Regions from separate parts of the Defluviitalea raffinosedens genome, predicted to be linked through region 2. Evidence: riboswitches for the same ligand, from Rfam matches in the RefSeq annotation. Region 2 holds a riboswitch; each other region holds the start of a gene.
What was found. A riboswitch is a leader RNA that binds a small molecule or an ion and turns the genes downstream of it on or off. The one in region 2 is predicted to bind S-adenosylmethionine.

Region 1 (8,257 bases), on a different contig from region 2:
CACCTATTTATATAAATAGGTGCTTTTTTATATGCCAAGCTATGAATAAACCCCAATATATCAGACTATACTTATAATAAGTAAAGAAAATCTTAAGGGGGCAAATAGTTTGAATTCGATTATTGAAATATCCAAAAAAGGTTTTTTTCCATTCAAATTTAAGACAAGACAGACATGCCATATTACAGAAGAAGACGAGCTTAAAGAAGAGCTGCTAAAAACCAAAAGGCAAATAGACCTGGTATTCAATGCTTTCGAAAATACGACGGAAAAAGATTTGATCGACAGCTGTATCTACGAAATGAAAGCACTCCAGACGAGATATAAATACTATCTCAATAAGATGAAAGAAAAAGAGAACGTGGCAGTTAAAAGTTAGAAGATCTTTATAAGCTTTATAGGGAATCATGTCAAAGCAAGGAGGATTTAAGTGACAAGTGATGATCTGTTAATATTTTTAATCATAGCAGGTTTGGTGATTCTTACCTTTATGGTTTTCACGAAACCTTTGAAGATCTTGCTAAGAACCCTGATCCAGGGTATAGGAGGAGTTTTAGGACTACTGGTTTTTAATTTCTTGCTATCTCCTTTTGGATGGTATGTAGGGATTAATTGGGCAACCATATTTGTTATTGCTGTACTTGGAATACCGGGGATGATACTTCTATACTTACTGAATATTTTTTTCTAAGAAGTCAGTACATATATTTTTTGATCTTTTTTTAAACATATTTGTTAATTTTTTGACGATTCTGTCGTCTTTTTTTCTATCCAGAATAATGGCAATATGATATAATAGTAAAAAAAGTATTACGTGGGGGGATGATTGAAATGAGTCAAAATGATCTAAAAATACTGTTCGTTTCTTCGGAAGCAATACCCTTTGCTAAGACCGGAGGACTTGGAGATGTAGCAGGAGCCCTTCCCTATGCTTTAAAAAAATTAGGTGCCGATGTAAGAGTAGCCATACCAAAATATAAATGTGTACTTCAGCAGTATTTAAATGACAGTGAGATTGTTGCGGAATTTCCCGTTTATTTGGAGTGGAGAAAGCAGTTTGCCCATATTTATGAATATGATTCTTCAGTGCCTGTTTATTTTATAGGAAATGACAATTATTTTGATAGGGATGGTTTATACGGTTATAATGACGATCACGAAAGATTTGCTTTTTTTTGTAAAGCGGTTTTGGACATGCTGCCAAGAATCGGATTTAAACCGGATATTATTCACTGCAATGATTGGCAGACAGGCCCTATTTGCTTGCTTTTAAAAGAAAGATACCATGAAGATCTTTATTATAGATCCATTTCAACACTCTATACCATTCATAATATACAGTATCAGGGGATCTTTGGAAGAGAAACGCTGGATTTGCTGGGTGTTTCAGATTGGTGTTTCCATTCAGAGGGGGTAGAGTTCTACGGGAATGTAAGTTATATGAAAGCTGGTTTAGTTTATTCTGATGCCATCAATACCGTAAGCAAAACATATGCAGAAGAGATCAAAACCAGTCAATACGGTTATGGACTGGATGGCGTCCTTCAAAAAAGAAGCAGTGTACTTTACGGCATTGTAAATGGAATTGATTATGAGGCTTTTAATCCCGAAACTGACAAGGCTCTCTATATCCCCTATTCTAAGGAAAGCTTGCATTTAAAAAAGGAAAATAAGTATAGGCTTCAAAAAGATCTGGGCCTTCCTCAAAGAGATGTTCCTATGATCGGCCTTATTTCCCGTTTGGTAGACCAGAAAGGATTAGACTTAATTGCAGAAAAAATGCACGATCTGATGCAGGAAGATATTCAATTTGTGGTTTTAGGCACAGGGCAACACCAATATGAAGAAATGTTTAAATACATGCAAGATACTTTCCCCGAGAAGGTAAGCGCCAATATCTTGTTTAATGTGGATTTGGCACAAAAAATCTATGGAGGCAGTGATTTGTTTTTGATGCCTTCTTTATTCGAACCCTGCGGTTTAGGACAACTTATTAGTCTTAGATATGGAACCATTCCTATAGTTCGAAAGACTGGAGGGCTGGCAGATACCATTCAATCGTTTAACGAAGAAACTTGTGAGGGTAATGGTTTTGTTTTCAATGATTATAATTCTGATGCAATGTTATGGGAAATCATAAGAGCTTTAAATGTATATTATAATAAAGACAAGTGGGAGCTTTTGGTTAAAAATGCTATGAATTCAGATTATTCCTGGGAAGACTCTGCTAAAAAATATATGGAATTATATAAAAGCATCAGCCATTAATAGAAGACTGTAAAAGTTCATACATAGTTTTTGAATGAAATGGGAACATCCCTCATATATTTGTACAAACAGATATATGGGGGATTTTTTGTGAAAAATAAAAGATCTAATGTAATAAAAATAGCCAGTGTATATACTGGAACTGTTTTAGGCGCAGGTTTTGCCTCAGGGCAGGAGATTATGCAGTTTTTTACTTCCTATGGTATTGAGGGCATTTATGGAGTGATTTTATCAGGAATTTTATTTGCTCTTATAGGATGGGCTGTCCTTGAAATGGTCTATGTTCAAAAAATTAAGGATTACCGAGGATTCATTTACCCTATTATGGGAGAGTTTTTAGGCAATATCATGGAGTGGGTCGTTTCTTTGTTTATGTTTACTACTTTTTGTGCAATGCTTGCAGGAACGGGGGCACTCCTTAGACAACAGTTTCAAATTCCTGTGCAAATAGGAATCTTAATCATGGCAGGCTTATGCCTTATTGTCTTTTTATATGATGTTGAAGGGGTTATCGTCATTAATACGATTTTAGCACCGTTACTTTTAATAGGAGGTATTCTTTTAGGGTTATACATAGTTTTATTTAGAGAAGCAGCAGTATTTTCTTCTCCTGTAGTGTCGGTATTTCATGCTCTTACGAGGAATTGGATCACTTCTTCTATTGTCTATGTATCCTATAATACCATTACTGCAGTTGTGATTCTCTGCAGCCTGCTTCCTATTATTCATTCCAGGAAACAAGCAAAAATGGGAGGCATTATAGGCGGTATAACTTTGGGATTTTTAGGACTTTGCATTGTTATGGCAACATTAATATACTATGACAGGGTGGAGGCTCTTGAAATACCAATGCTTGGGATTGTGCTTCATTACGGTTTTGCTATTCGGTATATCTATTTCTTTGTTTTAATCGCTGCCATATTCACAACGGCAGTTTCCAGCGGATATGGATTTGTCAACAGAGTGTCTGTGGAGTTTAATATTTCTTATAAGAGCATTCTGCCTGTTTTCATATTAACTTCTATTATAATTGCCCAGATTGGTTTCTCTAAAATGGTTGGACAAATTTATCCTTTATTTGGATATGTGGGGCTCTTTGAAGTCTTTATAATTCTCCTATATTTTATTGGCTGGAAATTGAATAGAGTTAATAAAAGATTTAGACAGTAAATAGAAACGTTGAAATCGAGGGAAAGATATAGTACCATATATTACAAATGAAAATATAGGGGGAAAAAAATTGAGCCGTATAGAAGCCTATAAGAATAAGAAAGATAAGAGAGCCCAAATTTTTTCTCTTATTCTACTCATGATTGCATCAGGGATTTTGATTTACTCGGAAGTTGCCGGCAAGGACCTGCATCTTTCCTTTTTTAATGGAAATGAACCCTCTCTTTATTTAGAAAAACAATGGGTAAAACGAGAGTTAAGTGATAGATATACCTTTAATGTTTATGGCAATGACTTAATACAGTGTGGTCCTGATGGCGTTAAACGAATTTCTCAAAATGGAGATGAAATCTGGAACCAAACTTTTTCTATGAATTTACCAAAACTGATTGTCAATGAACCATATCTTGCAGTAGGAGAAGATGGCGGGAAAAAGATTTATGTCTTAAATGATAAAGGATTAGTATATCAAGTCACGACACAAAATCCTATAGAGTATTTTTCAATTAATTCTAAAGGATATTTATCTGTGATTGGAGCAACAAAGGATGGGCACAGGATTAAAGTGTATGATGCCCAGGGTAAAGATTTAGGAATTGACAGAAATACTTTTATTGAAGATGCGGGTTATCCCCTTAGTGCTATCGTATCGGATAATGGATACCATATGCCTGTAAGTTATCTTAATCCAGATACAAAGGGGTTAAAGTCTAATTTAATTTTTTTGGACTTAGGAGAAAACGGCATACTGAAAGAAGATCTGATCGAATTTGCCATTGAAAAAGAGGATACGATTTTTCCTGGAATGTTTTATTTGCAAAATAATACTTTGGTTGTTTTAGGCGATGACCGAATCTTATGGATTGATGAAGATAACAATGTGAAAGAAGAGATCTTATCAAACCATATCAAGGCAATACCCTGGAATATAGAGAATAGAAGAAATTTATCCACTTATTTGGTTTTGGCCCTGGGGGAAGAATTTCCGGGCAAACAGGGAGAAAAATATGGGAGTGTTGTTTTTTATAGTACGGAAGGCAGCAAAAAACATGTGTTTGATCCGGAAGGAGATGTCACTTATTTATACGGTGATGATAATATGGTGATTGTAGGTGTCAACAGAACTTTTTATGGACTGGACCCAAAAGGAAAAGAAATTTTTAAATATACTGCATTAAAGGATGTGGATGAAATGATCCCATTAAAGAATGGGAATAAAGTTGCTTTAGTTTCTAAAGACTCTGTTGACCTAATGGAAATAAAACGATAATTTGGAGGCAAGCTATGAATGTAGCGGATATTTTAGTATTGGCTTTTTTTGTTGTAAATGGATGGATTGCTTATAAGAGGGGATTGGTACTTTCCCTTTTTAAATTAATATCTTCTATTGCTTCGATGATTCTATCATATACCCTTTATCCAATTGTAAGTGCCTATTTAAGAACTTCTACGTCCCTGTTCGATAAAATGAAAACTCAAATAGCTCCTACCATACTGGTGCCAGAGGGGACTAAAATAAATACCTTGGAGGGACAGGTTAATTTTATTAATGATCTGAATGTACCTAAATTTTTGAAGGGAGTTCTGGTTGAAAACAATAATTCAGAAATATACAGTATTTTTCAGGTGGACAGCTTAAAGGACTATATTGCAGGTTATATTGCCAACATATGCATTAATATCATTTCTATGGTTATAGTGTTTTTCGTAGTGAGTGTCGGCCTTAGGATTCTTATCGGGATCATGGATATTTTATCAAAACTACCAGTGATTAATTCAGTGAATCGTCTTTTTGGACTGATCTTCGGCTTTGCTTCAGGAGTGTTGAAAATCTGGGTGTTTTTTATTGTACTTTTTATATTTCAATCAAACCCAGCTTTCGAAAAGATATTTCTTTTACTGGAAAACAGTACATATGCAAAGTATTTATATGAATACAATTATCTGCTGAAATTCGTTGGAGGACTGTTTTTGTAAAATTTAAATAATAAGGATACCCAGGGAATGTTTAACTCTATTAAATTTTTTTATTGACAATGCCAGATGATACTGTTATACTATCTTCAACTTAATATTCGAGCTCATCAAGAGAGGTGGAGGGACTGGCCCAATGAAACCCGGCAACCCGCAAAATGCGAAGGTGCCAATTCCAGATGCAGAGGTTGTCTGCATAAGATGAGAGAGAGCATATAACCTCTTTCATTGAAAGAGGTTTTTTAATGCTCAAAAGCAGAAGTTACACATAGAAGTTACGTATCAGGCAACCGTTGGGGCAAAGGAGGAGCACCGTGATAGAAATAAAAGGCGTTTATAAAGAATTCAAGGGTAAGAGCAATAAAGTTGAAGCTTTAAAAAATATTAATATGCACATTGAGCAGGGAGATATTTTTGGGATTATTGGTTTAAGCGGAGCAGGAAAATCGACCCTTGTTCGTTGCATTAACCGTCTGGAAGAACCAACCAAGGGTGAAGTCTATATAAAAGGCAAGAATATAATGAGCCTGAACCCTGCGGAATTAAGAGAAATGCGAAAAAAAATAGGGATGATCTTTCAGCATTTTAATCTCCTTAATTCCCGAACTGTAGCTGAAAACATAGCTTATCCGATGGAAATTGCCAAGGTTCCAAAAGAAGACAGAGAAAAAAGGATCGATGAACTTCTTAAATTAGTTGAGTTAGAAGAAAAAAGAGACAGCTATCCATCACAGCTAAGCGGTGGACAAAAGCAAAGAGTAGGTATTGCAAGAGCCCTTGCCAATCATCCGGATGTATTACTCTGTGATGAAGCAACCTCTGCTCTGGACCCTAAAACAACCCAGTCTATCCTCAAACTGCTTAAAAAGATTAATGAAACTCTGGGATTAACCATCGTGATCATTACCCATGAGATGGAAGTTATTAAACAGATCTGTAGCAAGGTTGCTGTAATGGAGGCTGGAGAAGTTGTAGAAACTGGTCCGGTATCTAAGGTATTTGCTCATCCAACCCATCCTACAACAAAAAGCTTCGTTCAAAATATCAGTCACGATATACCTGAAGAATTGCTGGACAGAATAGATGAGAGAAGGAAATTATTCCGTCTGAGTTTTGAAGGAATTAAAACATCTCAACCGATCCTGTCAAAAATGATCAAAAAATGTGGAGTAGATGCCAATATTCTTCTTGGTGGCATTGACCATTTACAGCAAACATTTATTGGAAGCTTAATTATTGAGTTAATAGGAGACAAAGAAGAAATCAAGAACGCAGTTGCTTTTCTGGAAGAAAACGGCGTGGAATGTGAGGTGATCTCCCAATGATCTTTCAAAATCCTGACCAGGCTTTCTGGCTTTTACTAACAGAAACCGGGAATACACTCTATATGGTATTTGCAGCAACTTTGATTTCTACTATTATTGGGCTACCCTTAGGCGTAATACTTGTTATTACAGATCAGGGAGGAATCAAAGAAAGAATACAATTAAACCGTATCCTCGGTACAATTGTAAACATTGGAAGGTCCTTTCCTTTTGCTATTTTGATTGTTGCTCTGATTCCCTTTACCAGAATGATTGTTGGCACGAGTCTGGGAACGACAGCAACCATTGTTCCATTATCCATAGCAGCAGCACCTTTTGTGGCAAGAGTCGTTGAGAGTTCACTTAAAGAAGTAGATAAAGGAATTGTTGAAGCAGCCGTAGCCATGGGTTCAAGCACGTGGGAAATTATTACGAAGGTTCTTATACCGGAAGCAATGGCTTCCATAATTCTTGGTATTACGCTTACTGTAGTGAATCTCATAGGTTACAGTGCAATGGCAGGAACCGTAGGCGGGGGAGGCCTTGGCAGTGTGGCAATCCAATACGGATATTACAGATACGATGTTTCACTTATTATTGCCACAGTAATACTTCTTATCATTTTAGTTCAAATTCTTCAATGGATTGGCAACAGCATTGCGAAAGCAATGAATAAAAAATAGATCAATATAAAAAAATAAAACGTGAAGGAGAGATTAGGAATGAAAAAATTCATATCAATATTAACCTTAGCCTTATTTACCATAGCAATATTGGGAGGCTGCACAAAAGAAAGCAAAGTTCTTAAAGTATCTGCGACATCAGCGCCCCATGCACAGATGTTAGAACATATTAAAGATGATTTGGCGAAAAAAGGTGTTACATTAGAAATCCAGGTAATCGATGACTATAACATTCACAATCGTTCTCTCAATGAAAAAGAAGTGGATGCAAACTTTTTCCAACACATCCCATACTTAGAATCACAAATGGCAGAATTCGGATATGATTTAGAAGTCCTTGCAAAAGTTCATATCGAACCTATGGGAATTTATTCGGAAAAAATTGCTTCATTAGATGAATTAAAAGATGGCGCAGTAATCGCTATTCCTAATGACCCAAGTAACGAAGCAAGAGCTTTGGCACTTCTTCATAGAAATGGTATCATTGAATTAAATGATGTAAATAATCAATCAGCCACTGTATTGGATATTAAAAACAATCCAAAGAACCTGACATTCCAGGAGATGGAAGCTGCAGCACTTCCAATGGTTTTGCAAGATGTAGACTGTGCAGTTATTAATACAAACTTTGCGCTTCAAAAAGGATTATCTCCTACAGAAGATGCTATAGCAATTGAAGACGCTGATTCTCCTTATGTAAATGTCCTTGCAATAAGAAAAGGGGATGGGAACAGAGAAGACTTGAAGGCTTTAGCAGAAGCGCTTACCTCCGAAAAAATAAAGAAATTTATTGAAGACAACTATAACGGAGAAATTGTTCCTGTATTCTAATAATCTAAAGAAGTGCATCATAATGAT
Region 2 (8,257 bases):
TCCTAAATTCATGGGTATTGAAGGAGAAAGTTTAAACGGAGTATACGCTGCCAATGAATTTTTAACCCGAGTGAATTTAATGAAGGCATATGATTTCCCCAATAATCCTACTCCTGTAAAGGTTGGTAAAAAAGTTGCAGTTATTGGCGGCGGTAACGTGGCAATGGATGCTGCCAGAACAGCCAAAAGACTTGGAGCAGAGGAAGTTTATATTATTTATCGCCGCGGAGAAGAAGAACTGCCGGCGAGAAAAGAAGAAATTCATCATGCAAAAGAAGAAGGCATTATCTTTAAACTGCTTGCAAATCCTAAGAAAATCCATGGAGAAAACGGATGGGTAAAAGCCATTGAGTGTGTAGAGATGGGTCTTGGAGAACCGGATGAATCAGGAAGAAGAAGGCCTGTTGAAGTTGAAGGAAGTAATTTCATAATGGATATGGACACAGTGATCATAGCCATTGGACAAAGCCCTAATCCACTTATTCGCCAAACGACTCCGGGCTTAGACACCCACAAATGGGGCGGAATTATTGTAGAAGAAGAAACCATGCATACCAGCAAGCAAAATGTTTATGCCGGAGGCGATGTGGTGACTGGTGCAGCTACTGTGATCTTAGCCATGGGGGCAGGGAAAAAAGCAGCAAAAGCTATACATGAAAAAATTCAGAGCACAATGAATGCATAATAGCTCGTACATTTCGTACGAGTTATTTTATTACATAGGAAATCTCTTCGAATTTCCTATGTAATAAAAAGCCCTCCGGGTGAGACGGCTTTTTTGAAAAAAACTACTGGACAAACTAAATCATTTGTGCTAGAATATGAAGTTGTTCGGACAAATTAATATTGTTGGGTAGTCGCCAAGCGGTAAGGCACAGGATTCTGACTCCTGCATCCGAAGGTTCGAATCCTTCCTACCCAGTATTGGCGGATGTGGCGGAATTGGCAGACGCAGCAGACTCAAAATCTGCCGGTGGCGACACCGTGGGGGTTCGACTCCCTTCATCCGCATTAATAAGACAGAGCACTTACAAGTGCTCTGTTTTTTTATTGCATAGGAAATTCCTCTGAATTTCCTATGCAATAAAAAACTTCTTATATAATTTTAAAAGCTTAATACAGGATCTTTTTAGCAGGTAGAATGAATAGAAAAGTAAGAAAATATTAAAAAATAACTTCTTAAAATGGGTTGAAAAAGTTTTGTGAATACTATATAATAGAATTAAGTTGTTAAAATCAATTTAAAAACTTTGGAGGGGATCTTATGAAAGAATATTTTGAAGGCATTAAGAAGATTCAGTATGAAGGACCTAAATCTACTAATCCTTTAGCATTTAAATACTATGACCCAGAAAAAATTGTTGCAGGCAAGCCTATGAAGGATCATTTCAGATTTGCTATGAGCTATTGGCATACTTTAACTGCTATGGGCGCTGATATGTTTGGAGAAGGCACAGCTAAGAGACCTTGGGCAGGAAAAGAAGGCATGGAACTTGCTAAAGCGAGAGCAGAAGCAGGATTTGAATTTATGAGCAAATTAGGTATCGAATATTTCTGTTTCCATGACCTTGATATTGCACCAGAAGGCAATTCCTTAGAAGAAAAATTTGCTAATTTAGATGAAATCTCTGATTACATCTTAGAATTAATGAAAAAAACAGGTATCAAATGTTTATGGGGAACAACCAATGCATTCAGCCATCCAAGATTCGTTCACGGAGCATCTACTTCTCCTAATGCGGATGTATTTGCTTTTGCGGCGGCTCAGGTTAAAAAAGCCATTGACCTTACTAAGAAATTTGGCGGAGAAAACTATGTATTCTGGGGTGGAAGAGAAGGTTATGAAACACTTCTTAACACCAATACAGCTTTAGAACAAGACAACTATGCAAGATTTTTACAAATGGCAGTAGATTATGCTAAGAAAATTGGCTTTACAGGACAATTCTTAATCGAGCCAAAACCAAAAGAACCTACAAAACATCAATACGATTTTGATACAATGACTGTTTTAGGATTCTTAAGAAAATATAATTTACAAGACCATTTCAAAATGAATATAGAAGCGAACCATGCGACTTTAGCAGGACATACCTTCCAACATGAACTGAACATGGCAAGAATTAACGGCGTATTAGGAAGTATCGATGCTAACCAGGGAGACATGCTATTAGGATGGGATACAGACCAATTCCCAACCAATATCTACGATGCTGTTTTAGCGATGTACGAAGTGCTTAAAAACGGAGGTATCGCACCTGGAGGATTTAACTTCGACGCTAAGGTAAGAAGAGGTTCCTTTGAAGTAGAAGACTTATTCATCGGATACATTGTTGGTATGGATACCTTTGCAAGGGGTCTTATCATTGCGGATAAATTGCTTCAAGATAAAGTATTAGAAAGCTTTATCGAAGAAAGATATGCAAGTTACAATGAAGGCATCGGAAAAGATATCGTAGAAAATAAAGTAGGCTTTGAAGAATTAACTGCCTATGCATTAAAGCATGATAAGATTGTAAACAAATCCGGAAGACAAGAACTCTTAGAAGATCGAATTAATCAATATATCTATACACTGTAGTAAAGATCGATTTATTGGGTTGTTGATACAACAACCCTTTCAAGGAGGAGAATAGGTATGATTTTTTTGGGGATTGATTTAGGTACATCATCTGTAAAGGTACTTGCTGTTGATAAAGACGGAACAATTCTCGGGGAATCTTCCAGGGAATATCCGGTGTATTATCCAAAAAGTAATTGGGCGGAGCAAAATCCTGAAGACTGGTGGATGGGTACCAAAGAAGCTATTAAAGAAGTTATTCAAAAAAACAATCTTCCTGAAGGGGAAATCCGGGGAATAGGCTTTAGTGGTCAAATGCACGGACTGGTAGCCTTGGACGAAGAAAATAAGGTCCTGCTTCCCGCAATACTTTGGTGCGACCAAAGAACTGCGGAGGAGTGTGAGGACATCACCAATCATTTTGGGCAAGAAAAACTCACAGAGCTTGTTGGTAATAAGGCATTGACCGGGTTCACAGCCCCTAAGATTTTATGGGTAAAGAAAAATCATCCTGAATTGTTTGAGAAAATAAGACACATTCTTCTTCCAAAAGATTATATCAGATTTAAATTGACAGGAGATTATGCAACGGATGTTTCTGATGCTTCCGGAATGCTTCTATTAGACGTTAAAAACAGATGCTGGTCCAAGGAAATGATCGAGTACATAGGCATCAAAGAAGAGTATCTTCCAAAACTCTATGAATCCTATGAAGTAACAGGAAAGTTGTCAGAAGAAGTGAAAGGGGAACTGGGACTCACAGGAGAGATTCTGGTTGTAGGAGGAGGCGGCGATAATGCTGCCGGAGCCATAGGAACCGGAACGGTTAAAGAAGGAACCGTAATGGTTACCCTGGGGACTTCGGGTGTCGTATTTGCAGCCCATGATGACTACGCTGTAGACAGCCAGAATCGCCTTCATGCTTTCTGCCATGCCAATGGGAAGTATCATTCCATGGGGGTTATGCTTTCGGCAGCCAGCTGCTTAAAATGGTGGGTAGAAGAAGCCAATAAAGGAATGGATTTTGATGAACTCTTAAAAGAAGCCAGTGAGACGGAACCAGGTGCTAAAGGCGTAATATTCCTTCCGTATCTTATGGGAGAACGTACTCCCTATGCCGATCCTGATGCAAGAGGAACATTTTTGGGATTATCCATGAGTACCACAAGAGGTGAGATGACAAGGGCGGTACTTGAAGGTGTATCCTTTGGACTTCGGGATTCTCTTGAAATTTTAAAAGATATCGGAGTACCTATTTCTCAAATTATTGCCATTGGGGGAGGTTCAAAGAGTCCTCTCTGGAAACAGATTCTTGCAGATATTTTTGGATATCCAATAAATGAAATCAATACAAATCAGGGAGGGGCTCTTGGTGCTGCTATTTTAGCAGGCGTAGGAGCAGGAGAATTTAGCAGTATTGAAGAAGCTTGCAATATATTTATAAAAATTGTTGGATCTGTAACTCCTATAGAGAAAAATGTAGAAAAGTACAATAAAATTTATACGCGCTACAAAGAAGCTTATCAGTCTTTAAAAGATTGGTTCAAGCTTAGTGCTGAATAAAAGCCGGGATGAATCCCGGTTTTTTTATGTTTTATATAATACAAAGTAAAAAGATAGGATTAATAAAATTTTTTGAAAACTTATTGACAAAGCGGAATTTATCTCATATAATTCTTATCAATATAATATGATTTAGTAAGAAACTCTTATCAAGAGAGGCGGAGGGACTGGCCCAATGAAGCCCGGCAACCTGTATGTATTACAAGGTGCTAATTCCAACAGCTCAAGACAGATGAGCTGAGAGATGAGAGAGGAAGAAAATGACCTCTTTCATCGGAAAGAGGTTTTTTAATGCGTAAAAATGTAGTTCAAAAAATCAAAAAAATAGGGAGGAAAATAAGATGAAAAAAATAAGTGTATTGCTTGTATCCATTATTACTATATTAGGGATACTTACAGGATGTGCATCAAAGGAAAGTAAGACCATCATATTTGGAGTTGCTCCAGGACCTTATGGGGATATGATTGTTAAGGGCATTAAGCCAGGTCTTGAAAAAAAGGGATATAAGGTTGAAATTAAAGAGTTCAGTGATTATGTTCAGCCTAACCTTGCTCTGGCCAATAAAGAAATTGACGCCAATTTATTCCAACACCTGGTGTACTTAAATAAATTTGCCGAAGACCACGGCCTTGAATTGTCACCTGTAATCAATGTGCCAACAGCAGCGGTAGGCTTGTATTCAAAGAAAGTACAAAGCATAGATGAATTATCGGATGGCGCCGAAGTCACCATAGCCAATGACCCTACCAACCTGGCAAGAGCCCTCAGGCTTCTGGAACAGGCAGGACTTATTACATTGAATAAGGATATAGATCCTTCAAAAGCATCTGAAAAAGATATAGAATCCAATCCCAAAAATCTTAAAATTACTCCGGTAGAAGCAGCCCAGCTTCCAAGAACATTAGACAGCGTGGATCTTGCAGCAATCAATGGAAACTATGCGATTTCAGCAGGGATCGATTTATCTACAGCCCTTGTCATGGAAGAGTTACAGGAAGAATATAAAAATCTCGTTGCTGTAAGAACAGAAGATATTAATTCCCAATTTGTAAAAGACATTAAAGAAGTCGTTGAATCGGAAGAGTTCAGGGAAGTTATCGAAAATCCAGATTATATGTTTAAGGCTTTCCAAAAGCCAGCCTGGTTTTTACAACAGTAGGGAGGAAAACATATGATTCAATTTCAGGATGTCAGCGTGACTTATGAAGGGGCTGAAGGCAAAGTTAAAGCAGTTCAGAAACTTTCGCTGAACATTAACAAAGGAGAAATTTTTGGAATTGTTGGAGCCAGTGGAGCAGGGAAAAGTACCCTGCTCCGAACCATTAATCTTTTAGAAAGGCCAACAGAAGGCAGGATTTTTATTAACAATCAGGACATTACAGATTTAAAAGGAGAAGACTTAAGGCTTCTTAGACAGAAAATAGGGATGATCTTTCAACATTTCAATCTGATAAAAAGAAAGACAGTTTTTGAAAACGTAGCCTTTCCAATGGTTGCAGCAGGAAAACCTAAAGATGAAATTCAAAAAAGAGTAAACCAACTGCTGAATCTTGTCGGTCTTTCAGATAAAAGTAATGCTTTTCCGGCTCAGCTTAGCGGCGGACAAAAGCAAAGAGTAGGTATAGCAAGAGCCCTTGCCAACGAAACAGAAATTCTTCTCTGTGACGAACCTACTTCTGCCCTTGACTTAGAAACGACAAAATCCATCCTAAACTTACTTAAAGAAATTAATCAGAAATTAGGGATTACCATTGTCATCATCACTCATGAAATGGATGTGGTTAAAAGCATCTGTGACCGAGTGGCGGTTATGAATGACGGACAGTTATTAGAAGCAGGCAATGTTTATGACGTATTTGTCAATCCGAGAAATGTTTTTACAAAACAATTAATTGAACACACCTTCCACCTCGAATTCCCTAAGCAGATTTTCAATGATTTTAAGGGCAGGGTACTGAAAATTGTCTATAAGGGAGAGTCCGCAACGGAGCCTTTAATATCAGAAGTATCTAAACGTTATAATGTTAACCTAAATATCGTCCATGGAAAAATCGAGTACATAGGAGATCGACCCGTGGGAATCTTAGTCGTCGATATAGAGGGAGAAGAAAGGGAAGTTCAACTGGCAGTGGACTATATCAACGAAAGAACTGCATTTACGGAGGTGGTACTCTATGCAAGCTGAACTGATTTTTGATTTATTAAAAGCCCTGGGAGAAACTTCTCAAATGGTAGGAATAGCACTGATATTATCCATAGTTTTGGGTATTCCTTTAGGATTATTTTTGTATCTTACGTCCAGTGGCTTATTTTTTCAAAACAAAATTTTAAACTTTATCGGAGGTTTGATCATTAATATCGTAAGATCCACACCTTTTGTGATTCTGCTTGTTGTACTTTTACCTGTCACTAAGCTCATTACGGGTACTACTATAGGATCAGGAGCCGCATCAGTACCTCTTTCTGTTGCAGCCATAGCCTTTTATGCGAGATTGGTGGAAGCGGCCTTTAGAGAAGTGGATAAAGGAGTGATTGAAGCAGCGCAAGCCGCAGGGGCAAAAACAAGGACCATTATATACCATGTGCTTTTAACGGAAGCTTTGCCCAGCCTGATCGTAGGCATTACAGTAACTGCCATCAGTTTGATCGGATATTCTGCTATGGCAGGGATTATCGGCGGGGGAGGTATCGGCGATTTAGCCATTCGCTTCGGATACTACAGATATCAAACCGACATCATGCTTACTACAGTGGTTGTTTTAGTGTTAATCGTACAGGGTTTTCAATGGTTGGGAGACTATAGCTCTAAAAAAGTAGATAAAAGATCATAATCAAACGCAGCTGATTAGGGGGAATAAAAATGTCATATCAAAGATATTGGAATGAATCCATAGAAACCATGCCAAGGGAAGAGTTAGAAGCATATCAGACAGAACAGCTCAAAGAACACTTGAAATACGCTTATGAACACTCACCATATTATAAGCAATCTTTTGATGAATCCGGAGTAAAACCCGAAGATTTCAAGGTTTTATCCGACCTGTCAAAGTTTCCGTTCATCAATAAGCAGATTGAGCGGGACGCTCAAATCTCAAAGCCTCTTCTTGGAACGTTGACTGCAGTGCCTGAAGAAGATGTGGTCTTTGTTTCGGCATCCAGCGGTTCCACAGGAGTACCTACCCTAAGTCCTTTTACCAAAACCGATTTTGATGAGTTCCAGGATATCCAAAGCAGATTATTCTGGGCGGCAGGCATGAGACCCCATGACAGATATGTGCATGCTTTAAACTTCACCTTGTTTGTGGGAGGCCCTGATGTTATAGGAGCCCAGAATTTGGGGGCATTATGCATCTGGGCAGGAACCATTCCTTCAGAACGACTCCTTTATATTTTGCAGGAATTTCAGCCTACGGTGATCTGGACGACTCCATCCTATGCATGGTATCTTGGAGAAACTGCTAAAAAACAAGGCATCAATCCTGCAACGGACCTGGCGATCAATAAAATCATTGTTGCCGGAGAACCAGGAGGTTCCATAGAAGCCACAAGAAAAGCCATTGAAGATCTCTGGGATGCAGAAGTGTATGATTTCTATGGTATTTCTGATATTTATGGGGCTTGTGCCGGAATGTGCAGTGCAAGGAACGGACTGCATATAGCAGAAGATCAGATTTATGTGGAAGTGATCGATCCCGTAACTCTGGAACCGGTAAAGGATGGTCAAAGGGGGGAACTGGTGCTCACCACCTTAAGAAAACAGGCAAGACCGATGATTCGTTTCAGAACAGGAGATATTGCTATTTTCAACAAAGAAAAATGTGAATGCGGACGTACCCATGGCAGAATTCAGGTGGTAGGAAGACTCGATGATATGCTCATTGTCTCGGGCGTGAATATTTTCCCCAGCGATATAGAATTTATCGTTCGAAACATTAAGGAACTCAATGGGGAATACAGAGTGTATGCGATTTCCGAAAACTTTACCACCAAATTTAAAGTAGAAGTGGAAAAACATGCGGATGTCACCATAACGAACGAGGAATTGTCGGAAAAGGTATCTCACAATATTAAAGCAAGATTAGGCGTTAGACCTAAAGAAGTGGTGATCCTGGAAGAAGGGGCTCTTCCAAGAG
Region 3 (8,257 bases), on a different contig from region 2:
AAGCAGGTATCTGTATCGAAGTTATAAAACATTTCCATGATAAAATCCCTATTCTTGGCATTTGCCTTGGCCATCAGTGTATAGGGGCAGCTTTTGGAGCGGAAATTACCTATGCCAAGCAGCTTGTTCATGGCAAGGCATCAAAGATCTTCCATAAGGGCATTGGTGTTTTCAGTGGCATTGAAAATCCTATGCAGGGGGCAAGGTACCATTCTCTGGCTGTTCGCCTGGATACTATTCCTGATTGCTTTGAAATCGCGGCAATGACTGAAGACGAAGAAGTGATGAGCATTATTCATAAAGAGTATCCCTTGATTGGACTTCAGTTTCATCCTGAATCTATTTACACGCCTGATGGCATCAAAATTATAAAGAAATTTTTAGAAAAGGAGAGGGTTATATGTTAAAAGAAGCAATTGAAGCCATTATACAGGGAAGACATCTGTCGGAAGATGAAATGATGAGTGCTATGGAATGTATTATGGATGGAGAAGCCTCTCCGGCTTTGATTGGAAGCTTTCTTACAGCTCTTAAGATGAAAGGGGAAACCCCGGATGAAATCACCGGAGGAGCTAAAGTTATGAAAAGAAAGGCAGAAAAGATTAATTTAGAGGATTTGTATACTCTGGATACCTGTGGAACAGGAGGGGACAGTGCAGGAACTTTCAACATCTCAACAGCCGTGGCATTTGTGGCAGCTGCTGCCGGTATTCCTGTAGTTAAACATGGGAACCGTTCCGTATCCAGTAAAAGCGGCAGTGCAGATGTGTTGGAAGCTTTGGGAGTAAATATTTCTCTTATGCCCAAGCAGGTAGAGGAATGTGTAAAGACCCAAAATATAGGTTTTCTCTTTGCTCCGACCTTTCATAAAGCTATGAAACATGCCGCTGGTCCGAGAAAGGAACTGGGGTTTAGAACTATCTTTAATATCCTGGGGCCCTTAACCAATCCGGCCAATGCAAAGGCTCAAGTTCTGGGCGTATTTGATGAACACTTAACAGAACCCATAGCAAAAGTGCTGCTTAATTTAGGAGTAGAACATGCGATGGTTGTCCATGGGATGGATGGACTGGATGAGATGACTATAACTCAAAAAACGAAAGTAACTGAGGTTCTGCATAATGAAATTAAGACCTATTATATATCTCCCGAAGATTTTGGTATTACAAGATGCCAAAAAGAAGATTTACAAGGGGGAGATGCCAAGGAAAATGCAGAGATTATTAAAAACCTTTTCCAGGGAGCCAAAGGACCTAAACGGGATATCCTTCTTTTAAACAGTGGAGCTGCCCTTTATGTTGGAAGAAAGGCAAAGTCCTTAGAAGAAGGTATGGAGATCGCCAGAGAATTAATTGATGGAGGATATGCCCAAAGGAAACTGGATGAATTTGCAGAGTATACAAGGAGGCTGGCATGATACTGGATCGTATTGTTGAACAGAAAAAAGAGACCTTAAAAGAGTTAAAGAAAACTATTAATATACCTTTGCTGGAGGATGTCATAAAGCACACCAAAACTCCTCCTTCTTTTTATCAGGCTATGGCAAAGCCAGGGCTATCGATTATCGGAGAGATCAAAAAGGCCTCTCCTTCAAAAGGGGTCATAAAGGAAGACTTTAACCCCAAAGCATTGGCAAAGGAATATGAGACCTGTGTGGATGCAGTTTCTGTGTTAACGGAAGAAAAATTCTTCCTGGGTGATGCCAGATTCTTAAAGGAAATCCACGAAGAGATTGACTTACCTTTACTGAGAAAGGACTTTATCATCGATCCTATCCAAATTTATGAAGCAAGGGCTCTGGGAGCCAGCTGTGTTCTTTTGATCGTAGCCATATTAGAGGACAGTCAGCTAAGAGAACTGGTAAATATAAGCCATTCCCTTTATATGGACACCTTAATTGAAGTTCATGATGAACATGAACTGGCAAGAGCCTTAAAAACCAATGGAGAAATTATAGGTATTAACAACAGAAACTTAAAAGACTTCAGTATAGATCTTCAAACCACCATAAATCTCAGAAAAGAAATACCGGAGGATAAGATTGTTATCAGTGAAAGTGGAATCTTTGATAAAGGAGACATTTTTAAACTTAAAAAATCCAATATCCATGGCATTCTCGTCGGAGAGAGCTTTATGAGATCAGAAAATATAAGGCAAAAAGCAGAGGAGTTCAGAAAGGCATATGATTCCTAAAATTAAAATCTGTGGATTAAAAACTGTTGAGCAAATCAAGATGATCAATCGATATGATGTGGATTATGTGGGCTTTATATTTGCAAAAAGCAAAAGACAAATATCTCCTAATAAGGCAAGAGAGATGAAACTGTATTTAAGAAAAGACATTAAGGCAGTAGGGGTATTTGTAGATACTCCCATAGAAGAAGTAAACGAAATTGTACAATTTTGCAATTTAGATATGGTTCAATTCCACGGGAAGGAAGATAATGACCAGTGTGCCAAAAGCATTGTTCCTGTATGGAAGGCTTTTTCAGTTAAGGATGGGGAAATACTTAAAGCCCTGCCATCCTATCAAAATGTCCAGGGCTTTGTATTTGACAGCAGCAGCGGAGGTTCTGGAAAGACCTTTTCCTGGGATCTGATTAAAGGCATTTCAAAAGATTATTTTACGGTCTTAGCCGGAGGATTAAATGCAGAGAATGTAAGAGAGGCAATAAAGACAGTTTTTCCCCATGTAGTTGATGTAAGTTCTGGTGTGGAAACCAACGGAGAAAAAGATGAAGAGAAAATAAAAGAATTTATTAGAAAGGTGAAAAGTTATGAAATTGGATAGAAAGTTTGGTATATTTGGAGGGCAATATGCTCCCGAAACACTGATGAACCCTTTAAAGGAACTGGAAGAAGCACTTATAGAAGCTTTAGAGGATCAAAGTTTTATGGATGAATATAAGTATTACTTAAAGCAGTATGTAGGTCGTCCCAATCCCCTTTACTATGCTAAGAATCTTACAGAAGAACTGGGAGGGGCTAAGATTTATCTTAAAAGAGAAGATTTAAATCATACAGGAGCTCATAAAATCAACAATGTTATAGGTCAGATTCTGCTTGCAAAACGTATGGGAAAGAAAAAGGTGATTGCAGAAACAGGAGCAGGTCAGCACGGAGTGGCAACAGCCACAGGAGCGGCTTTATTTAATATGGAATGTACAGTATTTATGGGAGAAGAAGATATCAAAAGGCAGAAACTCAATGTGTTCCGAATGGAACTTTTAGGTGCAAAGGTTAGGAGTGTCACCAGCGGTACAAGAACTCTAAAAGATGCAACCAATGAAGCTTTAAGAGAATGGGCAAGAACTGCAGAAGATACTTTTTATGTTGTAGGTTCTGTTGTAGGCCCCCATCCTTATCCTACCATGGTTCGAGAATTTCAAAAGATTATAGGAGAAGAAACCAAAATCCAGATTAAAGAACAGGAAGGAAGATTACCGGATACCATTATCGCCTGTGTTGGAGGAGGAAGTAATTCTATGGGAATCTTCTATCCTTTCCTGGAAGAAAAGGAAGTAGAACTCATTGGTGTAGAAGCAGGAGGCCTTGGCATAGAAACCAAAAAGCATGCGGCTGCCTTTGCAGAAGGAAAGATTGGGGTGATCCACGGCATGAAAACCTATTTACTGCAGGATGATGATGGCAACATCCTTCCAGCCCATTCGATTTCTGCAGGCCTGGATTATCCGGGAACGGGACCTGAACACGCATATCTTTTTGAGACAGGAAGGGCAAAATATGTGTCCATAACCGATGATGAGGCGGTAGAAGCTTTTACCCGTTTGTGCAAAACAGAAGGTATTATCCCAGCCTTAGAAAGTTCTCATGCCATAGCTTATGGCATTAAGCTGGCACCCATGAAAAGTAAAGATGAAATCATCGTGATCAATCTATCCGGAAGAGGGGACAAAGACGTGCAAAGTGTTGCAAATTATCTCGAGAGCAGGGGTGGTTATCATGAATAGAATTCAGGAAAAGCTAGAAGGGCTAAGAAAAGAAAATAAGAAAGCATTAATTACTTATATGACGGCTGGAGATCCAAATATTGAGCAAACAGAAAAGCTCATCTACGCCAAGGAAAGGGGAGGGGCGGATATCATCGAAATAGGTATTCCTTTTTCCGATCCCGTAGCGGATGGACCCGTGATCCAGGCAGCAGCTCAAAGAGCTCTGGAGGCAGGAACCAATCTGGAAAAAATATTTAAGTGTATTGCAAATGTCAGAAAAAACACTCAAATCCCTATAGCATTTTTAGTATATTATAATTCAATTCTGGGTTACGGGGTAGAAAGGTTTATCAGGCAGTGTGAAGAAGTTGGCGTGGACGGCCTGGTTATTCCTGATCTTCCCTTAGAAGAAAGGGAAGAAATCATGCCATACATAAAATCTTTTAACATAGGCCTCATTCCTTTGGTAGCACCTACATCCAAAGACAGAATAAAGGATATTGTTCAGGATGGAGAAGGATTCGTTTATTGCATATCTTCCATGGGTGTTACAGGTATAAGAAGTGAATTCCATAAAAACTTAGAAGAGTTTTTAAAGGATGTAAAAAGCATAGCCCATATTCCTACCGCAGTAGGCTTTGGTTTTTCCTCAAAAGAAGATATTAAAAGATTGCTTCCCTATGTGGACGGCGTAATCGTAGGTTCTGCAATCGTTAAGAAAATTGAAGAAAGTAAAGGCAATGAAAAAGTAATAGAAGAATTTATAAAAGATTTAAAAAGTGCTTATTAAAATGCCTTCAACTTTAAAAATATTATAGAAAATTAAAATTTCTCTTGACAAATTTCTTTTTAATCTTTATAATCCTTATAAAAATTCTATGAATAAAAAAGACTCTTATCCAGAGTGGTGGAGGGACTGGCCCGATGAAACCCGGCAACCGGCATAATTGCAAGGTGCTAAATCCTGCAGTTTCTGCTTTCAAGTTATTTTGAAAGCAAAAATCTGAGAGATAAGGGGAGCAGAGTATTACTCTCCTAATCTTAGGAGAGTTTTTTTGTTTATAAATCAATTTCTGAGAGGAGAATGTATAATGAGTAATAAGCAGTTTAGGTTTGATACCATCCAAGTTCATGGAGGGCAAGAAGTAGATCCCACAACAAAGGCAAGAGCCGTACCTATTTACCAGACCACTTCTTATGTTTTTGACAATGCACAACATGCGGAAGATTTATTTGCACTTAAAGAAAGCGGAAATATCTATACCCGTATTATGAATCCTACCACCGATGTATTTGAAAAAAGGATTGCACAGTTAGAAGGCGGTGTAGGTGCATTGGCGGTAGCTTCCGGTTCAGCGGCAATCACTTATGCAGTGATCAATATTTTAGGTGCTGGAGATGAGCTTGTTGCAGCATCCACCCTATATGGAGGAACTTATAACTTATTTGCCAATACCCTTCCCCGTTACGGAATTACGACACATTTTGTAGATCCAGACGATCCGGAAAATTTCAGAACGGCCATTACGGATAAGACGAAAGCAATTTTTATAGAATCCATTGGAAATCCGGGAATCAATATTATAGACATTGAAGCAGTGGCAAAAATCGCCCATGAAAACAAAATTCCTCTCATTGTAGACAACACTTTTGCAACACCTTATTTGCTAAGACCTTTTGAATATGGAGCAGATATTGTTGTTCATTCTGCAACGAAATTTATTGGCGGGCATGGCACATCTATTGGTGGTGTGATCGTAGATTCCGGAAACTTTGACTGGGAAGCCAGCGGCAAATTCCCAATACTTACTGAGCCGGACAGAAGCTATCATAATATTCAATTTACAAAAGCTGTGGGAAGGCTTGCATATATTACGAAAGCAAGAGTAACCCTTTTAAGAGATACCGGTGCATCCCTTAGTCCATTTAATGCCTTCTTATTCTTACAAGGCCTTGAAACCCTCTCCTTAAGAGTAAGAGCCCATGTTTCCAATACACAAAAAATAGCAGAATTCTTGCAAAGTCATCCGGCTGTTGCTTGGGTAAATTATCCTGGATTGCCAGGCAATAAATACTATGAATTGGCTAAAAAGTATTTCCCAAGAGGAGTAGGTTCCATCTTTACCTTTGGAATCAAAGGAGGAGAAAAGAAAGCTAAGGAATTCATCGACAAGCTTGAGCTCTTCTCAAATTTAGCGAATGTTGCAGATGCTAAATCCTTAGTCATTCATCCTGCAAGTACTACCCATCAGCAATTATCTCCAGAAGAGCAATTAAGTGCAGGGGTTACACCGGATATGATCAGATTATCCATAGGAATAGAAGATGCAGAAGATTTAATTGATGATATCAAGCAAGCGCTGGAATAAAAATAGTTTTAGAAGTTGCTGTAAAGTCATGCAATATTGGCTTTACGGCAATTTTTTTATTGTATAGGAAATTCCCCCGGATTTCCTATACAATAAAAAGCCCTCAATCAAAAAAGATGTTATTATTATAGAAATGTGATATCATTTATACTAGGATATAAAAAGTTTTCTAAGGTTAGATAAGTTATGTGCTCTAATTTGAAGGCATAACTTTGGAATTATTTTTATCTATATTGGTTAATGGAACAATAAAATCTATCATAGGTTGAGGTGGATGATGGCAAATTATAAGGAAATAACCTGTTCTGTTGCCTGCAATAAATTAAAAAGGAAGATGCCCTATTCCTGGGATTTGAATATATACCGAGGGTGTGAACATGGCTGTATATATTGTTATGCAATGTACTCTCATCAGTATTTAGATTCCGAACAGTATTTTGATGATATATATGTAAAGACCAATATTGTAGAGCAGTTGGAACAACAACTGAGCAGTCGTTCCTGGAAAAGAGAAGTTGTTAATATAGGTGGAGTAACGGATAGTTATCAGCCTATAGAAGCACAATATAAGATCATGCCTGAGATCTTAAAATTAATGATTAAATATAAAACTCCCTGTATTATTTCCACAAAGTCAGATTTAATTCTGCGAGATTATAATTTGATTGAAGAACTTGCCCGTATTACCTATGTAAATGTAGCAGCTACTATTACCTGTATGGATGAAGAAATTCGCAGAAAAATAGAATCAAACGGGGTAGATTCTCTAAAAAGATTTGCTATGTTAAAAGAATTTTCAAAAACAAATGCATCCACAGGACTGCACTTTATGCCAATCATCCCCTACATTACGGATACCCGTGAAAATGTTGATTCATTGTATGCCTATGCCAGGGATTCCAGTGTAGATTATGTTCTTCCTGGAACCTTATATTTAAGGGGAAAAACAAGAGAGGTCTTCTTTGATTTTATAAAAAAGGAATTTCCGGATTTGTATGAAGAGCTGACCTTATTATATAAAACCGGCGGTGCAGATAAGGAATATAAGAATAAACTCTATTTGATGGTCAATGAAATAAAGGCAAAATATAATCTTTCAGGCAGCTACTCAAAGCCTATGAAAGAAAAATTAAATCAAGCTGAGAATATACAGTTATCACTTTTTTAAAAAATTATCTGCTATATGCATTATATTTTTGCAAATAGAATAGGAGAAGAATTTATAATAACTATTTGCAAAAAGTAGTTTTTTTATCTAAGATAATATAGTAGTTTGATTTTATTGTTCAGGAGTACATAGATCAAGTTTCTGACAGGAGGTATTAATGATTATGAAAGCATTTATTTTTGACATGGATGGGGTTATTATAGACAGTCAGCCGATTCATTTTGAAGTGGACACCATGATTTTAAAAGACATGGGAGTGGATATAGATCAAAAGGAATTGGAAAAGTATGCCGGCAGGGCTAACGAAGATATATGGTCTACACTTAAAGAAAAATATAATTTAAAGCCGACTGTGCCTGAAATTATAGACCGTTTAGTAAGTAAGAAGGTCCAGATTTTTAGAGAATCAGACATTGGACCGATAGATGGAATTATTGATTTACTTAAGGCATTGCATGAAGCGAAAATCCCTATGGCCGTGGCATCTTCTTCCCCGATAGAATTGATAGAAACCGTTATGGAAAAGTTTAATATCAGACATTATTTTTCTTATATCATTAGCGGAGATGAAGTCCATAAAAGCAAACCGGATCCGGATATTTATCTGACCGCTGCACAAAAAATCCATGTGGAACCAAAGGACTGTGTTGTTTTGGAAGACAGTAAAAACGGTGTCCTGGCTGCAAAGGCTGCAGGTATGAAATGCATAGGATTTCACAATCCTAATTCAGGAGATCAGGATTTGTCTAATGCGGATGTAATCGTTG
Region 4 (8,257 bases), on a different contig from region 2:
TTGTAAATCTGAAGTTCGATCAGGGAATTCTCTATTAACTCAGATGGTACACCGAGAAGCTCATGAGCTGCTTGGACCAGATGTTCTCTTAACATATAGGTATGTCCGTTGTTTGAATGCTGATTTAGAATAAACTTAATTCCTGCTTTGATTCGGTGGGGTGAATCTTGTCCAATCCCTACAGTTTCAGCTATTTGGTCTGCCATTTTAAAACCAATGCCAAAAATGTCTTCTGCCAAACGATAAGGATTATTTTTTACTATATCAATAGTGGCTTCTCCATACTGTTTATAAATCTTTAGAGCATAGGAAGGAGAAATACCATAGTCTTGAAGAAATAAAATAGCTCTTCTTAGTTCTCTCTGTTCATGAAATATTTCTCCAATTTGAAGCGCTTTTTGCCTACTGATACCTTTTACTTCTTCTAATCGTTCCCATTCTTCTTCTATGACCCGTAGGGTATCTAAGCCAAATTTTTCAACAATACGCCGTGCCAACCCCGGGCCAATACCTTTGATGACTCCGGAACTTAGATATCTTTCTATGCCTTCTTCTGTTTTTGGAACAGTCTTTTCATAAGTATCTATTTGAAATTGGCTTCCATAAATAGGATGTGTGACCCAAGAACCAATAATTTTTAAATGCTCACCGGGATAGGCTTCAAAAAGCGTACCTACACAAACGATTTCCTCATCTTTTGTATGTATAGAACACACTGTATACCCGTTTTCTTCATTACGAAATATAATATCTTCTATGGTTCCTTCTATGACCATTTGGTTATCCATACATCCACACCATTCATTGAACAATCTAATTTTTATTCTATAATAATCCATTTTTTGATAAATGAAAAGGGGAAAAATAAAGGGCGCATCTTGCGCCCATGAAATTATATATTTGCTTCTTTTCTTAATATTTCTGCTTTATCTGTTCTTTCCCAGGGAAGGTCGATATCTGTCCTTCCGAAATGGCCGTAAGCTGCAGTTTTTGAATAGATTGGTCTTCTAAGATCCAAAGTCTTAATAATCGCAGCAGGGCGAAGATCAAAGTGTTTCTTTACCAATTCAGTGATCGCTTCATCAGATAACTTCCCTGTTCCATAAGTATTTACCAGAATAGATACAGGTTCTGCAACGCCTATAGCATATGCCAGTTCTATTTCACATTTTCTTGCAAGGCCGGCAGCTACAATATTTTTTGCCACATATCTTGCTGCATAAGCTGCTGAACGGTCCACTTTTGTCGGATCTTTACCAGAGAATGCGCCTCCTCCGTGACTTGCATATCCGCCATATGTATCTACGATAATTTTTCTGCCGGTAAGGCCTGAATCTCCCTGGGGGCCTCCAATCACAAAACGTCCTGTAGGATTAATAAAATATCTTGTATCTTTATCTAAAAGTTCTTTTGGAATTACTGGCTTTATAACGTATTCCATAATATCTCTGTGGATCGTTGACTGATCTACTTCCGGACCATGCTGTGTAGAAACAACGATAGTATCAACTCTTATTGGTCTGTCGTCTTCATATTCTACAGTAACTTGGGTCTTTCCATCCGGTCTGAGATATGGAAGGGTTTCATTTTTACGAACTTCAGCCAATCTCCTTGCCAATTTATGGGCCAGTGAAATTGGCATAGGCATCAGTTCAGAGGTTTCATCACAAGCAAATCCAAACATCATCCCCTGGTCTCCTGCACCAATCGCTTCATCTTCTTCCACAGCTTGTCCAATTTTCGCCTCTAAAGCTTTGTCAACGCCCATAGCAATGTCTCCGGACTGTTCATCAAAGGATGTCAGCACAGCACAGGTATCCCCATCAAAGCCAAACTTTGCTCTGGAATATCCTATTTCTTTTATCTTTTGTCTAACTACTTTGGGAATATCCACATAGCAGTTGGTTGTTATTTCTCCCATAACTAAAACCATACCGGTTGTTACTGCTGTTTCACAAGCTACTCTGGCGTTTGGATCTTGAGCTAATATTGCATCTAAAATAGCATCAGAAATCTGGTCACAAATTTTATCTGGATGTCCTTCTGTTACGGATTCTGATGTAAATAATCTTCTTGGCATATCGATCATCTCCTTAATATATATTTTGAGTAAAGAAAATTATTTCATACATAAAAATAAAAACCTCTTGACGAGGTTTTATACGCTATGTATGTTTTTCCTCATCTTCCGAATGCACATTCGGGGGAATTGGCACCACTGCATGAATATGCTGGTTGCCGGGTTTCATCGGGCCCTTTCCCTCCACCTCTCTTGATAAGAAAAGAATTATTTAGTTATATTACAGTGAGTATAACAACTTTAAGGATTTTTGTCAATAAAATTAAAATAATATTCCAACACCATAGCTTAGAATAGCTATAATAAGTCCTGAAACTGCTGCGCCTCCAGATACAGCTAAAAAAGCCTTTTTAAATTCCAAATGAAGAAAAGAAGCTGCCAGAGACCCTGTCCATACCCCTGTTCCCGGAAGCGGTATAGCAACGAATAAAAAAAGTCCTAAGAGTTCGTATTTTACAATATTCTTGCTTTTTTTCATAGTTCTATTCTCAATCCACTCGATCATCGGGCGCAACCATTTGAATTTCTTTAAAATTGCAAACGATTTATTTACAAATAAAATAATAATCGGGCATGGAAGAATGGCTCCTATTAAGGTTAGTATATATACCTCCCAAAAACCGATACCCCGTATAATACCATAGGGGATGGCTGCCTTTTGCTCCAATATGGGAATCGCCGCAATGAAAAGAGTCATCCATTCTTTTGAAATAAAATTCATGACTTCACCTATCCTATATTTGTTCTATATAATTGTACACGGTTCTATGATGAATTATAACATAAAAAAAGTCACCATTAAAGGTGACTTTTTAGTTGTTTATAAAGTACATTGGCTAAGCCTATGCCGTTGGATTGTGAAGCATTTTTTGCATATTCTTCATCAAGCATCTCCTGAAAAATTTCTTCTGCCTGGCTTTTTTCAATAAGTCCTCCCGGCTGAATCGTTCGTCTCATTTCTTTAAAGAGTTGATTAATAAAATAGGATTCAAACTCCTGGCAGGCTTTTTTTAAGGCTTTATCGTCCTTTTCTTCTGAAGCCTTTTTAAGTACGGATTCAAAATTTTCCAGTTCTTGACTTTGCTTTTTGGTTTCATATGCATTGCTTACAGGATAGGAAGTGGAAAAATCAATTCCATTGGTTTTCATGATTTTATTTTACCTCCTATCGTTTAAGTTGATTTGCCTGAGCAAGCATATCGTCAGATGTTTGGATAGCTTTTGAGTTGATTTCATAGGCTCTTTGAGCAACGATGAGCTTAACCATTTCTTCAACAACTTGAACATTAGAGGCTTCCAAACTTCCTTGAATTAATCTGCTGGGTTTAGTAACATCTCCATCTGCCTCATAAACAGGTTGCCCTGATGCAGCGGTTTGTCTTACAAGGTTTCGCCCTACATCTTCAAGACCTGCTCTATTGGGGAACTGAACAACTGCCAATTGAGCTATTTCAACAGTTTCTCCGTCCTCATCCACATAAGAAATAATACCATCTTCTCCAATAATTAAATCAGAAATTTTTACTTCCGGATCAAAGTAAATAGGCTCTTCATCTATGCTTAATACAGGATATCCGTCAGAAGTCACAAGCATTGTCTCATCATCCACTACACTCACTTTAAAGCTTCCATCTCTGGTATACATAATTTCTTCATTTGGCCCTTGCACAGCAAAAAATCCTTCCCCATCAATCGCAATATCTAAGGGGTTATTTGTCACTTCAATATTACCCATAGAATAGTCTTTAACGGTGGCTATAGGTCTGACACCATAACCTATTTGAATACTTACTGGCCTTCCGGCGCCATTTTCGTCTACTCCTGCTTTTTGCATGGTTTCATATAAAAGAGATTTAAATTCTACCCTGCTTTTTTTATAACCCACTGTATTCACATTTGCTAAGTTATTTGAGATATTATCCACATTCAATTGCTGGGATGTCATTCCCGAGGCTGCTGTCCATAATGAACGCATCATTTCACATTCCCCCTATCATATTATACTCTTCCAACATCGTTGACTGCTTTCCCTAAGGTTTCATCATGAGTTTGAATTGCTTTTTGATTGGCTTCATAAATTCTTGTAGCTGTAATCATATCTACCATTTCTCGTATTACATTAACATTAGAACCTTCTAAAAATCCTTGTACGATTCGACTTTCAATATTTTTTTCTGTAGTTTCTTCGGTTCTTTCCAATAAATTATCTCCAAGTTTGCTGAGGGTCTCAGGATTTTCAAATTCTACTATTCTCAATTGATCTATAAGCTCATCATTGACATATATATTACCTGACTCATCAATGCGTACATCTCCCTGGCCTATGCGAATTGGTCCATTTTGGCCAAGTACCATATTCCCTTCTTTGGTCATAAGCATTCCATTCGCATCCAGTGCAAAAGAACCGTCCCTTGTGTATACTTCTCTGCCGTCTTCCATGCCTACAGCAAAAAAAGCTTTTCCTTGGATAGCTACATTTAGCGGATCATCGGTTTGCTTAAGGGTACCCTGAGTATAATTTGTATAAACTTGATCATTATATAATCCTAAGCTCATACGTCCAATATTACGGTTATTTGAAAATCCATTTTTTCTATCTTGTATGCGCTTTGTGAGTTCCTCAGGGAATGAACGTGACACAACAATATCCTTTTTATATCCGGTAGTATCTACATTGGCTAAGTTATTCGTCAGAATATCCATTTTTTCAAACTGTGTTTTCATTCCAATTGCAGAAGTGTATAATCCTCTAATCAAGTCAAGTCCCCCTATTAATTAATAAATTTTTATTTTTTCCCGCCTGCCATAAACTCTACATATTTACCAGTTCCAATTGCTACACAGGAAATAGCATCCTCTGCAATAATCACATTAATGCCTGTTTTTTCTTTTATTAATTTATCAAGGCCATAAAGGAGTCCTCCGCCTCCAGTCATAACAATGCCTCGGTCTGAAATATCTGCTGCCAGCTCCGGTGGAGTTTTTTCCAATACACCATGAACTGCCTCAACAATACTTGCAACAGGTTCTTGAAGAGCTTCAAGCATTTCTTCAGAAGTTACTGTAATCGTTTTAGGGAGTCCAGTGATGAGGTTTCTTCCTCTAACGTCCAGAGAAACAGGCTGGGTTCTTGGGTAAGCTGTTCCTATATTAATCTTCAAGTCTTCTGCTGTTCTTTCTCCTATTAAAACATTATGCTTCTTTCTCATATATCGGACAATTGCTTCATCGAAATTATCCCCAGCTATTTTTAATGAAGAACTTACAACAGTGCCTCCAAGGGAAATTACAGCAATATCCGTTGTTCCTCCTCCAATATCCACAACCATACTTCCACAAGCTCGTCCTATATCTATTCCCGCACCAATAGCAGCAGCAATAGGCTCTTCGATCACAAATACCTGCCTTGCCCCTGCCTGTCTTGTTGCATCTTCTACAGCCCTTTTTTCCACTTCCGTTACTCCGCTTGGAACACATACTGCAATACGTGGTTTTAAAAGGAGCTTTCTTCCTACTGCTTTTTGAATAAAATATTTTAACATTTTTTCTGTTATATCATAATCGGAAATAACACCTTGTCGTAAAGGACGAATAGCAACAATATTACCAGGCGTGCGGCCTAACATTCTTCTTGCTTCTTCCCCCACTGCAAGGATCTGACGTGTATTATTATCAATCGCTACAACTGAAGGTTCTTCCAATACTATGCCCTGTCCTTTTATGTATACAAGAACACTGGCAGTTCCTAAATCAATTCCAATATCTGTTCCAAACATTTTCATTCTCCTTTGTACTCTCATAAAATGTTATCGTCATTTATTAGTAAAAATATTATACCTTCCATACTATTTTCATTTATCTTATTATATCTAATTTGTGTAAAATATTCAAAGGTATTTCCTATGAAATTTTGCAAAATAATAACTAGGAAGCATACCTCCCTAGTTATTATTTTATATCGTATTATCTTTTCTTTTTACCTTTTTTAGTTAAATTCATGTATTTTTCTTTGGTGGCCAAACCGCCTCGAAGATGTCTTTCCGCTTTATTAAATTCCAAAACTTTTCTCGCCTGTATAGCCAGTTTTGGATTTATTTTTTCCAATCGTTCTGTAACATCTTTATGAACGGTACTTTTGCTTATTCCGAATTTTTTGGCTGTTTCTCTTACGGTAGCATTGTAACCAATGATAAAATTTGCTACTTCTATGGCTCTTTCTTCAATATACCCTTTCAAAAGATGGCCCCCCTTAACACAACTCTTGTTTTATATATATGTTAAGGGGGGCTGGTTTATGATTTAGTATTTAGTTATTTGTTAAGAACTGCTTCGGATCTACAGGGGTATCATTTTTTGTTACTTGAAAATACACATGATCTCCTAAAGCAATAGAATACTTTGTAGGCGTTCCAATTTCTCCTATAACTTGGCCTTTTTCCACTATCTCATTTTGTTTGACGGAAATATTTTTCTGTAATTGGCCATATATTGTCTTCCATCCATCTCCATGATCCAGGATAACAGTAATGCCGGTTTCAGGATCGTTTTTAATCATTTCAACTTTTCCTTTCGCCGCAGCTTTTACAATTCCTTCTTCTGATGGAGCAATGCAAATAGCCGGATGAACCCTGTATTGTTCCAGGGTCTTGTCAAAAACTAATTTGTCCGCACTGTAATCCATTACAATTTCCCCGGTTACAGGCCAGATAAGAGAAGCATTTTCGCTGAATGAAAAAGTTTCTTCAACTTCTTCACTGGTTTCTCTCTTTTCATTTCTACTTTCGTTAACTTTTTCTGAGGAAGCCGACTTATTGCTTTTCGTTTCTTCGCCAGATACTACTATAATATCTTTTGTAGCACTTGTATCTTCTCTCGCCGTCTCTTCTTCCGAAGGGCTCTCTACAACTGCGCTTCCAGCCCCCTCGATATCTTCTTTTGTAATGTTAAGATCTTCCTGATAAGCTTTAATCGTTCCTACGTCTTCTAAATCATAATCTCCAAATTCTTCATCTAAGTCGATGGCATTTTGCTCGTTCAGTTTGTCTAGTGTCTTCATATTATTTCTGGTGATAAATGTTGTCGTTCCGATCACTGTTAAAATACATAATAACAAAATAGCATAATAACTTTTCTTATTTAGATACGTCCAAAATTTTTTCATTATATCCACCTCCGTCTATAGTATAACCGGAGGTAAAATGGGCTATTCACTTTTCAAAATATTTTCCTCTATTTCATTGATTTCTTTAATCTGAACTCCCTGATAGTAATGGGTTAAAATTTCTTGATAGTCTTTTCCTTGTTTAGCCATGGAATTGGCTCCGTACTGGCTCATTCCAGCCCCATGGCCATACCCCTTGGTAGTGAATATAAGATTATCTCCTTCTTCTTTAATAGCGAAGCAGCTGGACCTTAAATTGAACAATTTTCTTATTTCCTCCCCACTTAGAAGCTTGTTGCCTATTTGAATCTTCTTAATATATCCTCCGCTATTTCTTTCTATAATCTGAATCTGCTGCATTAAATCCTGAATGACGAGATCTGGATATTTGTCTTTCAATAAACGGTACACTTCCTGTTTAGAAAGTACTGTCTCATATTCAAATGAAGGAGCTTCCTCATCTCCTGTACTTTCTACGCTTTTTAGGTATGGTACATCTACTTCCCATACATCTTTGGCACTTTGCGTAATTCCTGCACTGGTAGAATGAAAAACCGCTTCTATGGGCTCTTCTTCATAAGTCATAATCTGATTCTTGGTTTCTTCCACTGCTCTTGCGATTTTATCATAGTATGTGTAAAAGTTTTCTCCCCACTTTTTTTTTAGTTCTTCTTTAGATAAATATGCCTGCCCTCTGGAAGGATCCGTTGAAATATCCGCTCCTTTAAGATCCTCACTTCCTTTTTGATTCATTTTTTTAATAGCATAAGTTCTTGCTGCCACAGCCTGCGCCTTTAAGGCTTCTATTTCAAAGGATGCAGGCATCTCTGCCGCTAATACACCTTTTATGTACTCTTCAAATTCCAATTCCATAATTTCCCCAGTCTGTGCATTTAAAACTTTAATGACTTTTATATTTTCTTTATTGTCGCTTTCTACCTTATTATTGATGTTCTTTCCTATGTCTTCCTGCTGGTTGATTTGACTGTCTCCCACAAAGGAGGTAATAAAAGCTG

Region 1: another riboswitch for S-adenosylmethionine. It lies ahead of JOD07_RS08685 (methionine ABC transporter ATP-binding protein); the one in region 2 lies ahead of JOD07_RS03585 (MetQ/NlpA family ABC transporter substrate-binding protein).
Region 3: another riboswitch for S-adenosylmethionine. It lies ahead of JOD07_RS01655 (homocysteine synthase); the one in region 2 lies ahead of JOD07_RS03585 (MetQ/NlpA family ABC transporter substrate-binding protein).
Region 4: another riboswitch for S-adenosylmethionine. It lies ahead of metK (methionine adenosyltransferase); the one in region 2 lies ahead of JOD07_RS03585 (MetQ/NlpA family ABC transporter substrate-binding protein).

Annotation. Positions count from the first base shown of each region.
Region 1 is NZ_JAFBEP010000010.1:318-8,574, reverse strand. It holds gene JOD07_RS08715 (DUF2508 family protein) at 110-379, shown strand; gene JOD07_RS08710 (pro-sigmaK processing inhibitor BofA family protein) at 431-691, shown strand; gene glgA (glycogen synthase GlgA) at 832-2,268, shown strand; gene JOD07_RS08700 (YkvI family membrane protein) at 2,359-3,438, shown strand; gene JOD07_RS08695 (DUF5711 family protein) at 3,509-4,708, shown strand; gene JOD07_RS08690 (CvpA family protein) at 4,723-5,415, shown strand; SAM riboswitch class I at 5,517-5,620, shown strand; gene JOD07_RS08685 (methionine ABC transporter ATP-binding protein) at 5,727-6,737, shown strand; gene JOD07_RS08680 (methionine ABC transporter permease) at 6,734-7,399, shown strand; gene JOD07_RS08675 (MetQ/NlpA family ABC transporter substrate-binding protein) at 7,439-8,230, shown strand.
Region 2 is NZ_JAFBEP010000003.1:73,832-82,088, reverse strand. It holds gene gltA (NADPH-dependent glutamate synthase) at 1-685, shown strand, start outside; tRNA gene JOD07_RS03605 (tRNA-Gln) at 851-922, shown strand; tRNA gene JOD07_RS03600 (tRNA-Leu) at 928-1,011, shown strand; gene xylA (xylose isomerase) at 1,265-2,581, shown strand; gene xylB (xylulokinase) at 2,639-4,123, shown strand; SAM riboswitch class I at 4,267-4,374, shown strand; gene JOD07_RS03585 (MetQ/NlpA family ABC transporter substrate-binding protein) at 4,465-5,283, shown strand; gene JOD07_RS03580 (methionine ABC transporter ATP-binding protein) at 5,296-6,309, shown strand; gene JOD07_RS03575 (methionine ABC transporter permease) at 6,299-6,955, shown strand; gene JOD07_RS03570 (phenylacetate--CoA ligase family protein) at 6,985-8,257, shown strand, end outside.
Region 3 is NZ_JAFBEP010000001.1:331,084-339,340, reverse strand. It holds gene JOD07_RS01685 (anthranilate synthase component II) at 1-407, shown strand, start outside; gene trpD (anthranilate phosphoribosyltransferase) at 401-1,417, shown strand; gene trpC (indole-3-glycerol phosphate synthase TrpC) at 1,414-2,193, shown strand; gene JOD07_RS01670 (phosphoribosylanthranilate isomerase) at 2,183-2,791, shown strand; gene trpB (tryptophan synthase subunit beta) at 2,778-3,971, shown strand; gene trpA (tryptophan synthase subunit alpha) at 3,964-4,743, shown strand; SAM riboswitch class I at 4,846-4,970, shown strand; gene JOD07_RS01655 (homocysteine synthase) at 5,045-6,322, shown strand; gene JOD07_RS01650 (SPL family radical SAM protein) at 6,600-7,490, shown strand; gene JOD07_RS01645 (HAD family hydrolase) at 7,654-8,257, shown strand, end outside.
Region 4 is NZ_JAFBEP010000001.1:253,698-261,954, forward strand. It holds gene recD2 (SF1B family DNA helicase RecD2) at 1-839, opposite strand, end outside; gene metK (methionine adenosyltransferase) at 893-2,080, opposite strand; SAM riboswitch class I at 2,179-2,282, opposite strand; gene JOD07_RS01255 (COG2426 family protein) at 2,343-2,801, opposite strand; gene JOD07_RS01260 (rod-binding protein) at 2,879-3,229, opposite strand; gene flgG (flagellar basal-body rod protein FlgG) at 3,246-4,058, opposite strand; gene flgF (flagellar basal-body rod protein FlgF) at 4,079-4,837, opposite strand; gene mreB (rod shape-determining protein MreB) at 4,867-5,856, opposite strand; gene spoIIID (sporulation transcriptional regulator SpoIIID) at 6,044-6,316, opposite strand; gene JOD07_RS01285 (M23 family metallopeptidase) at 6,387-7,241, opposite strand; gene spoIID (stage II sporulation protein D) at 7,284-8,257, opposite strand, start outside.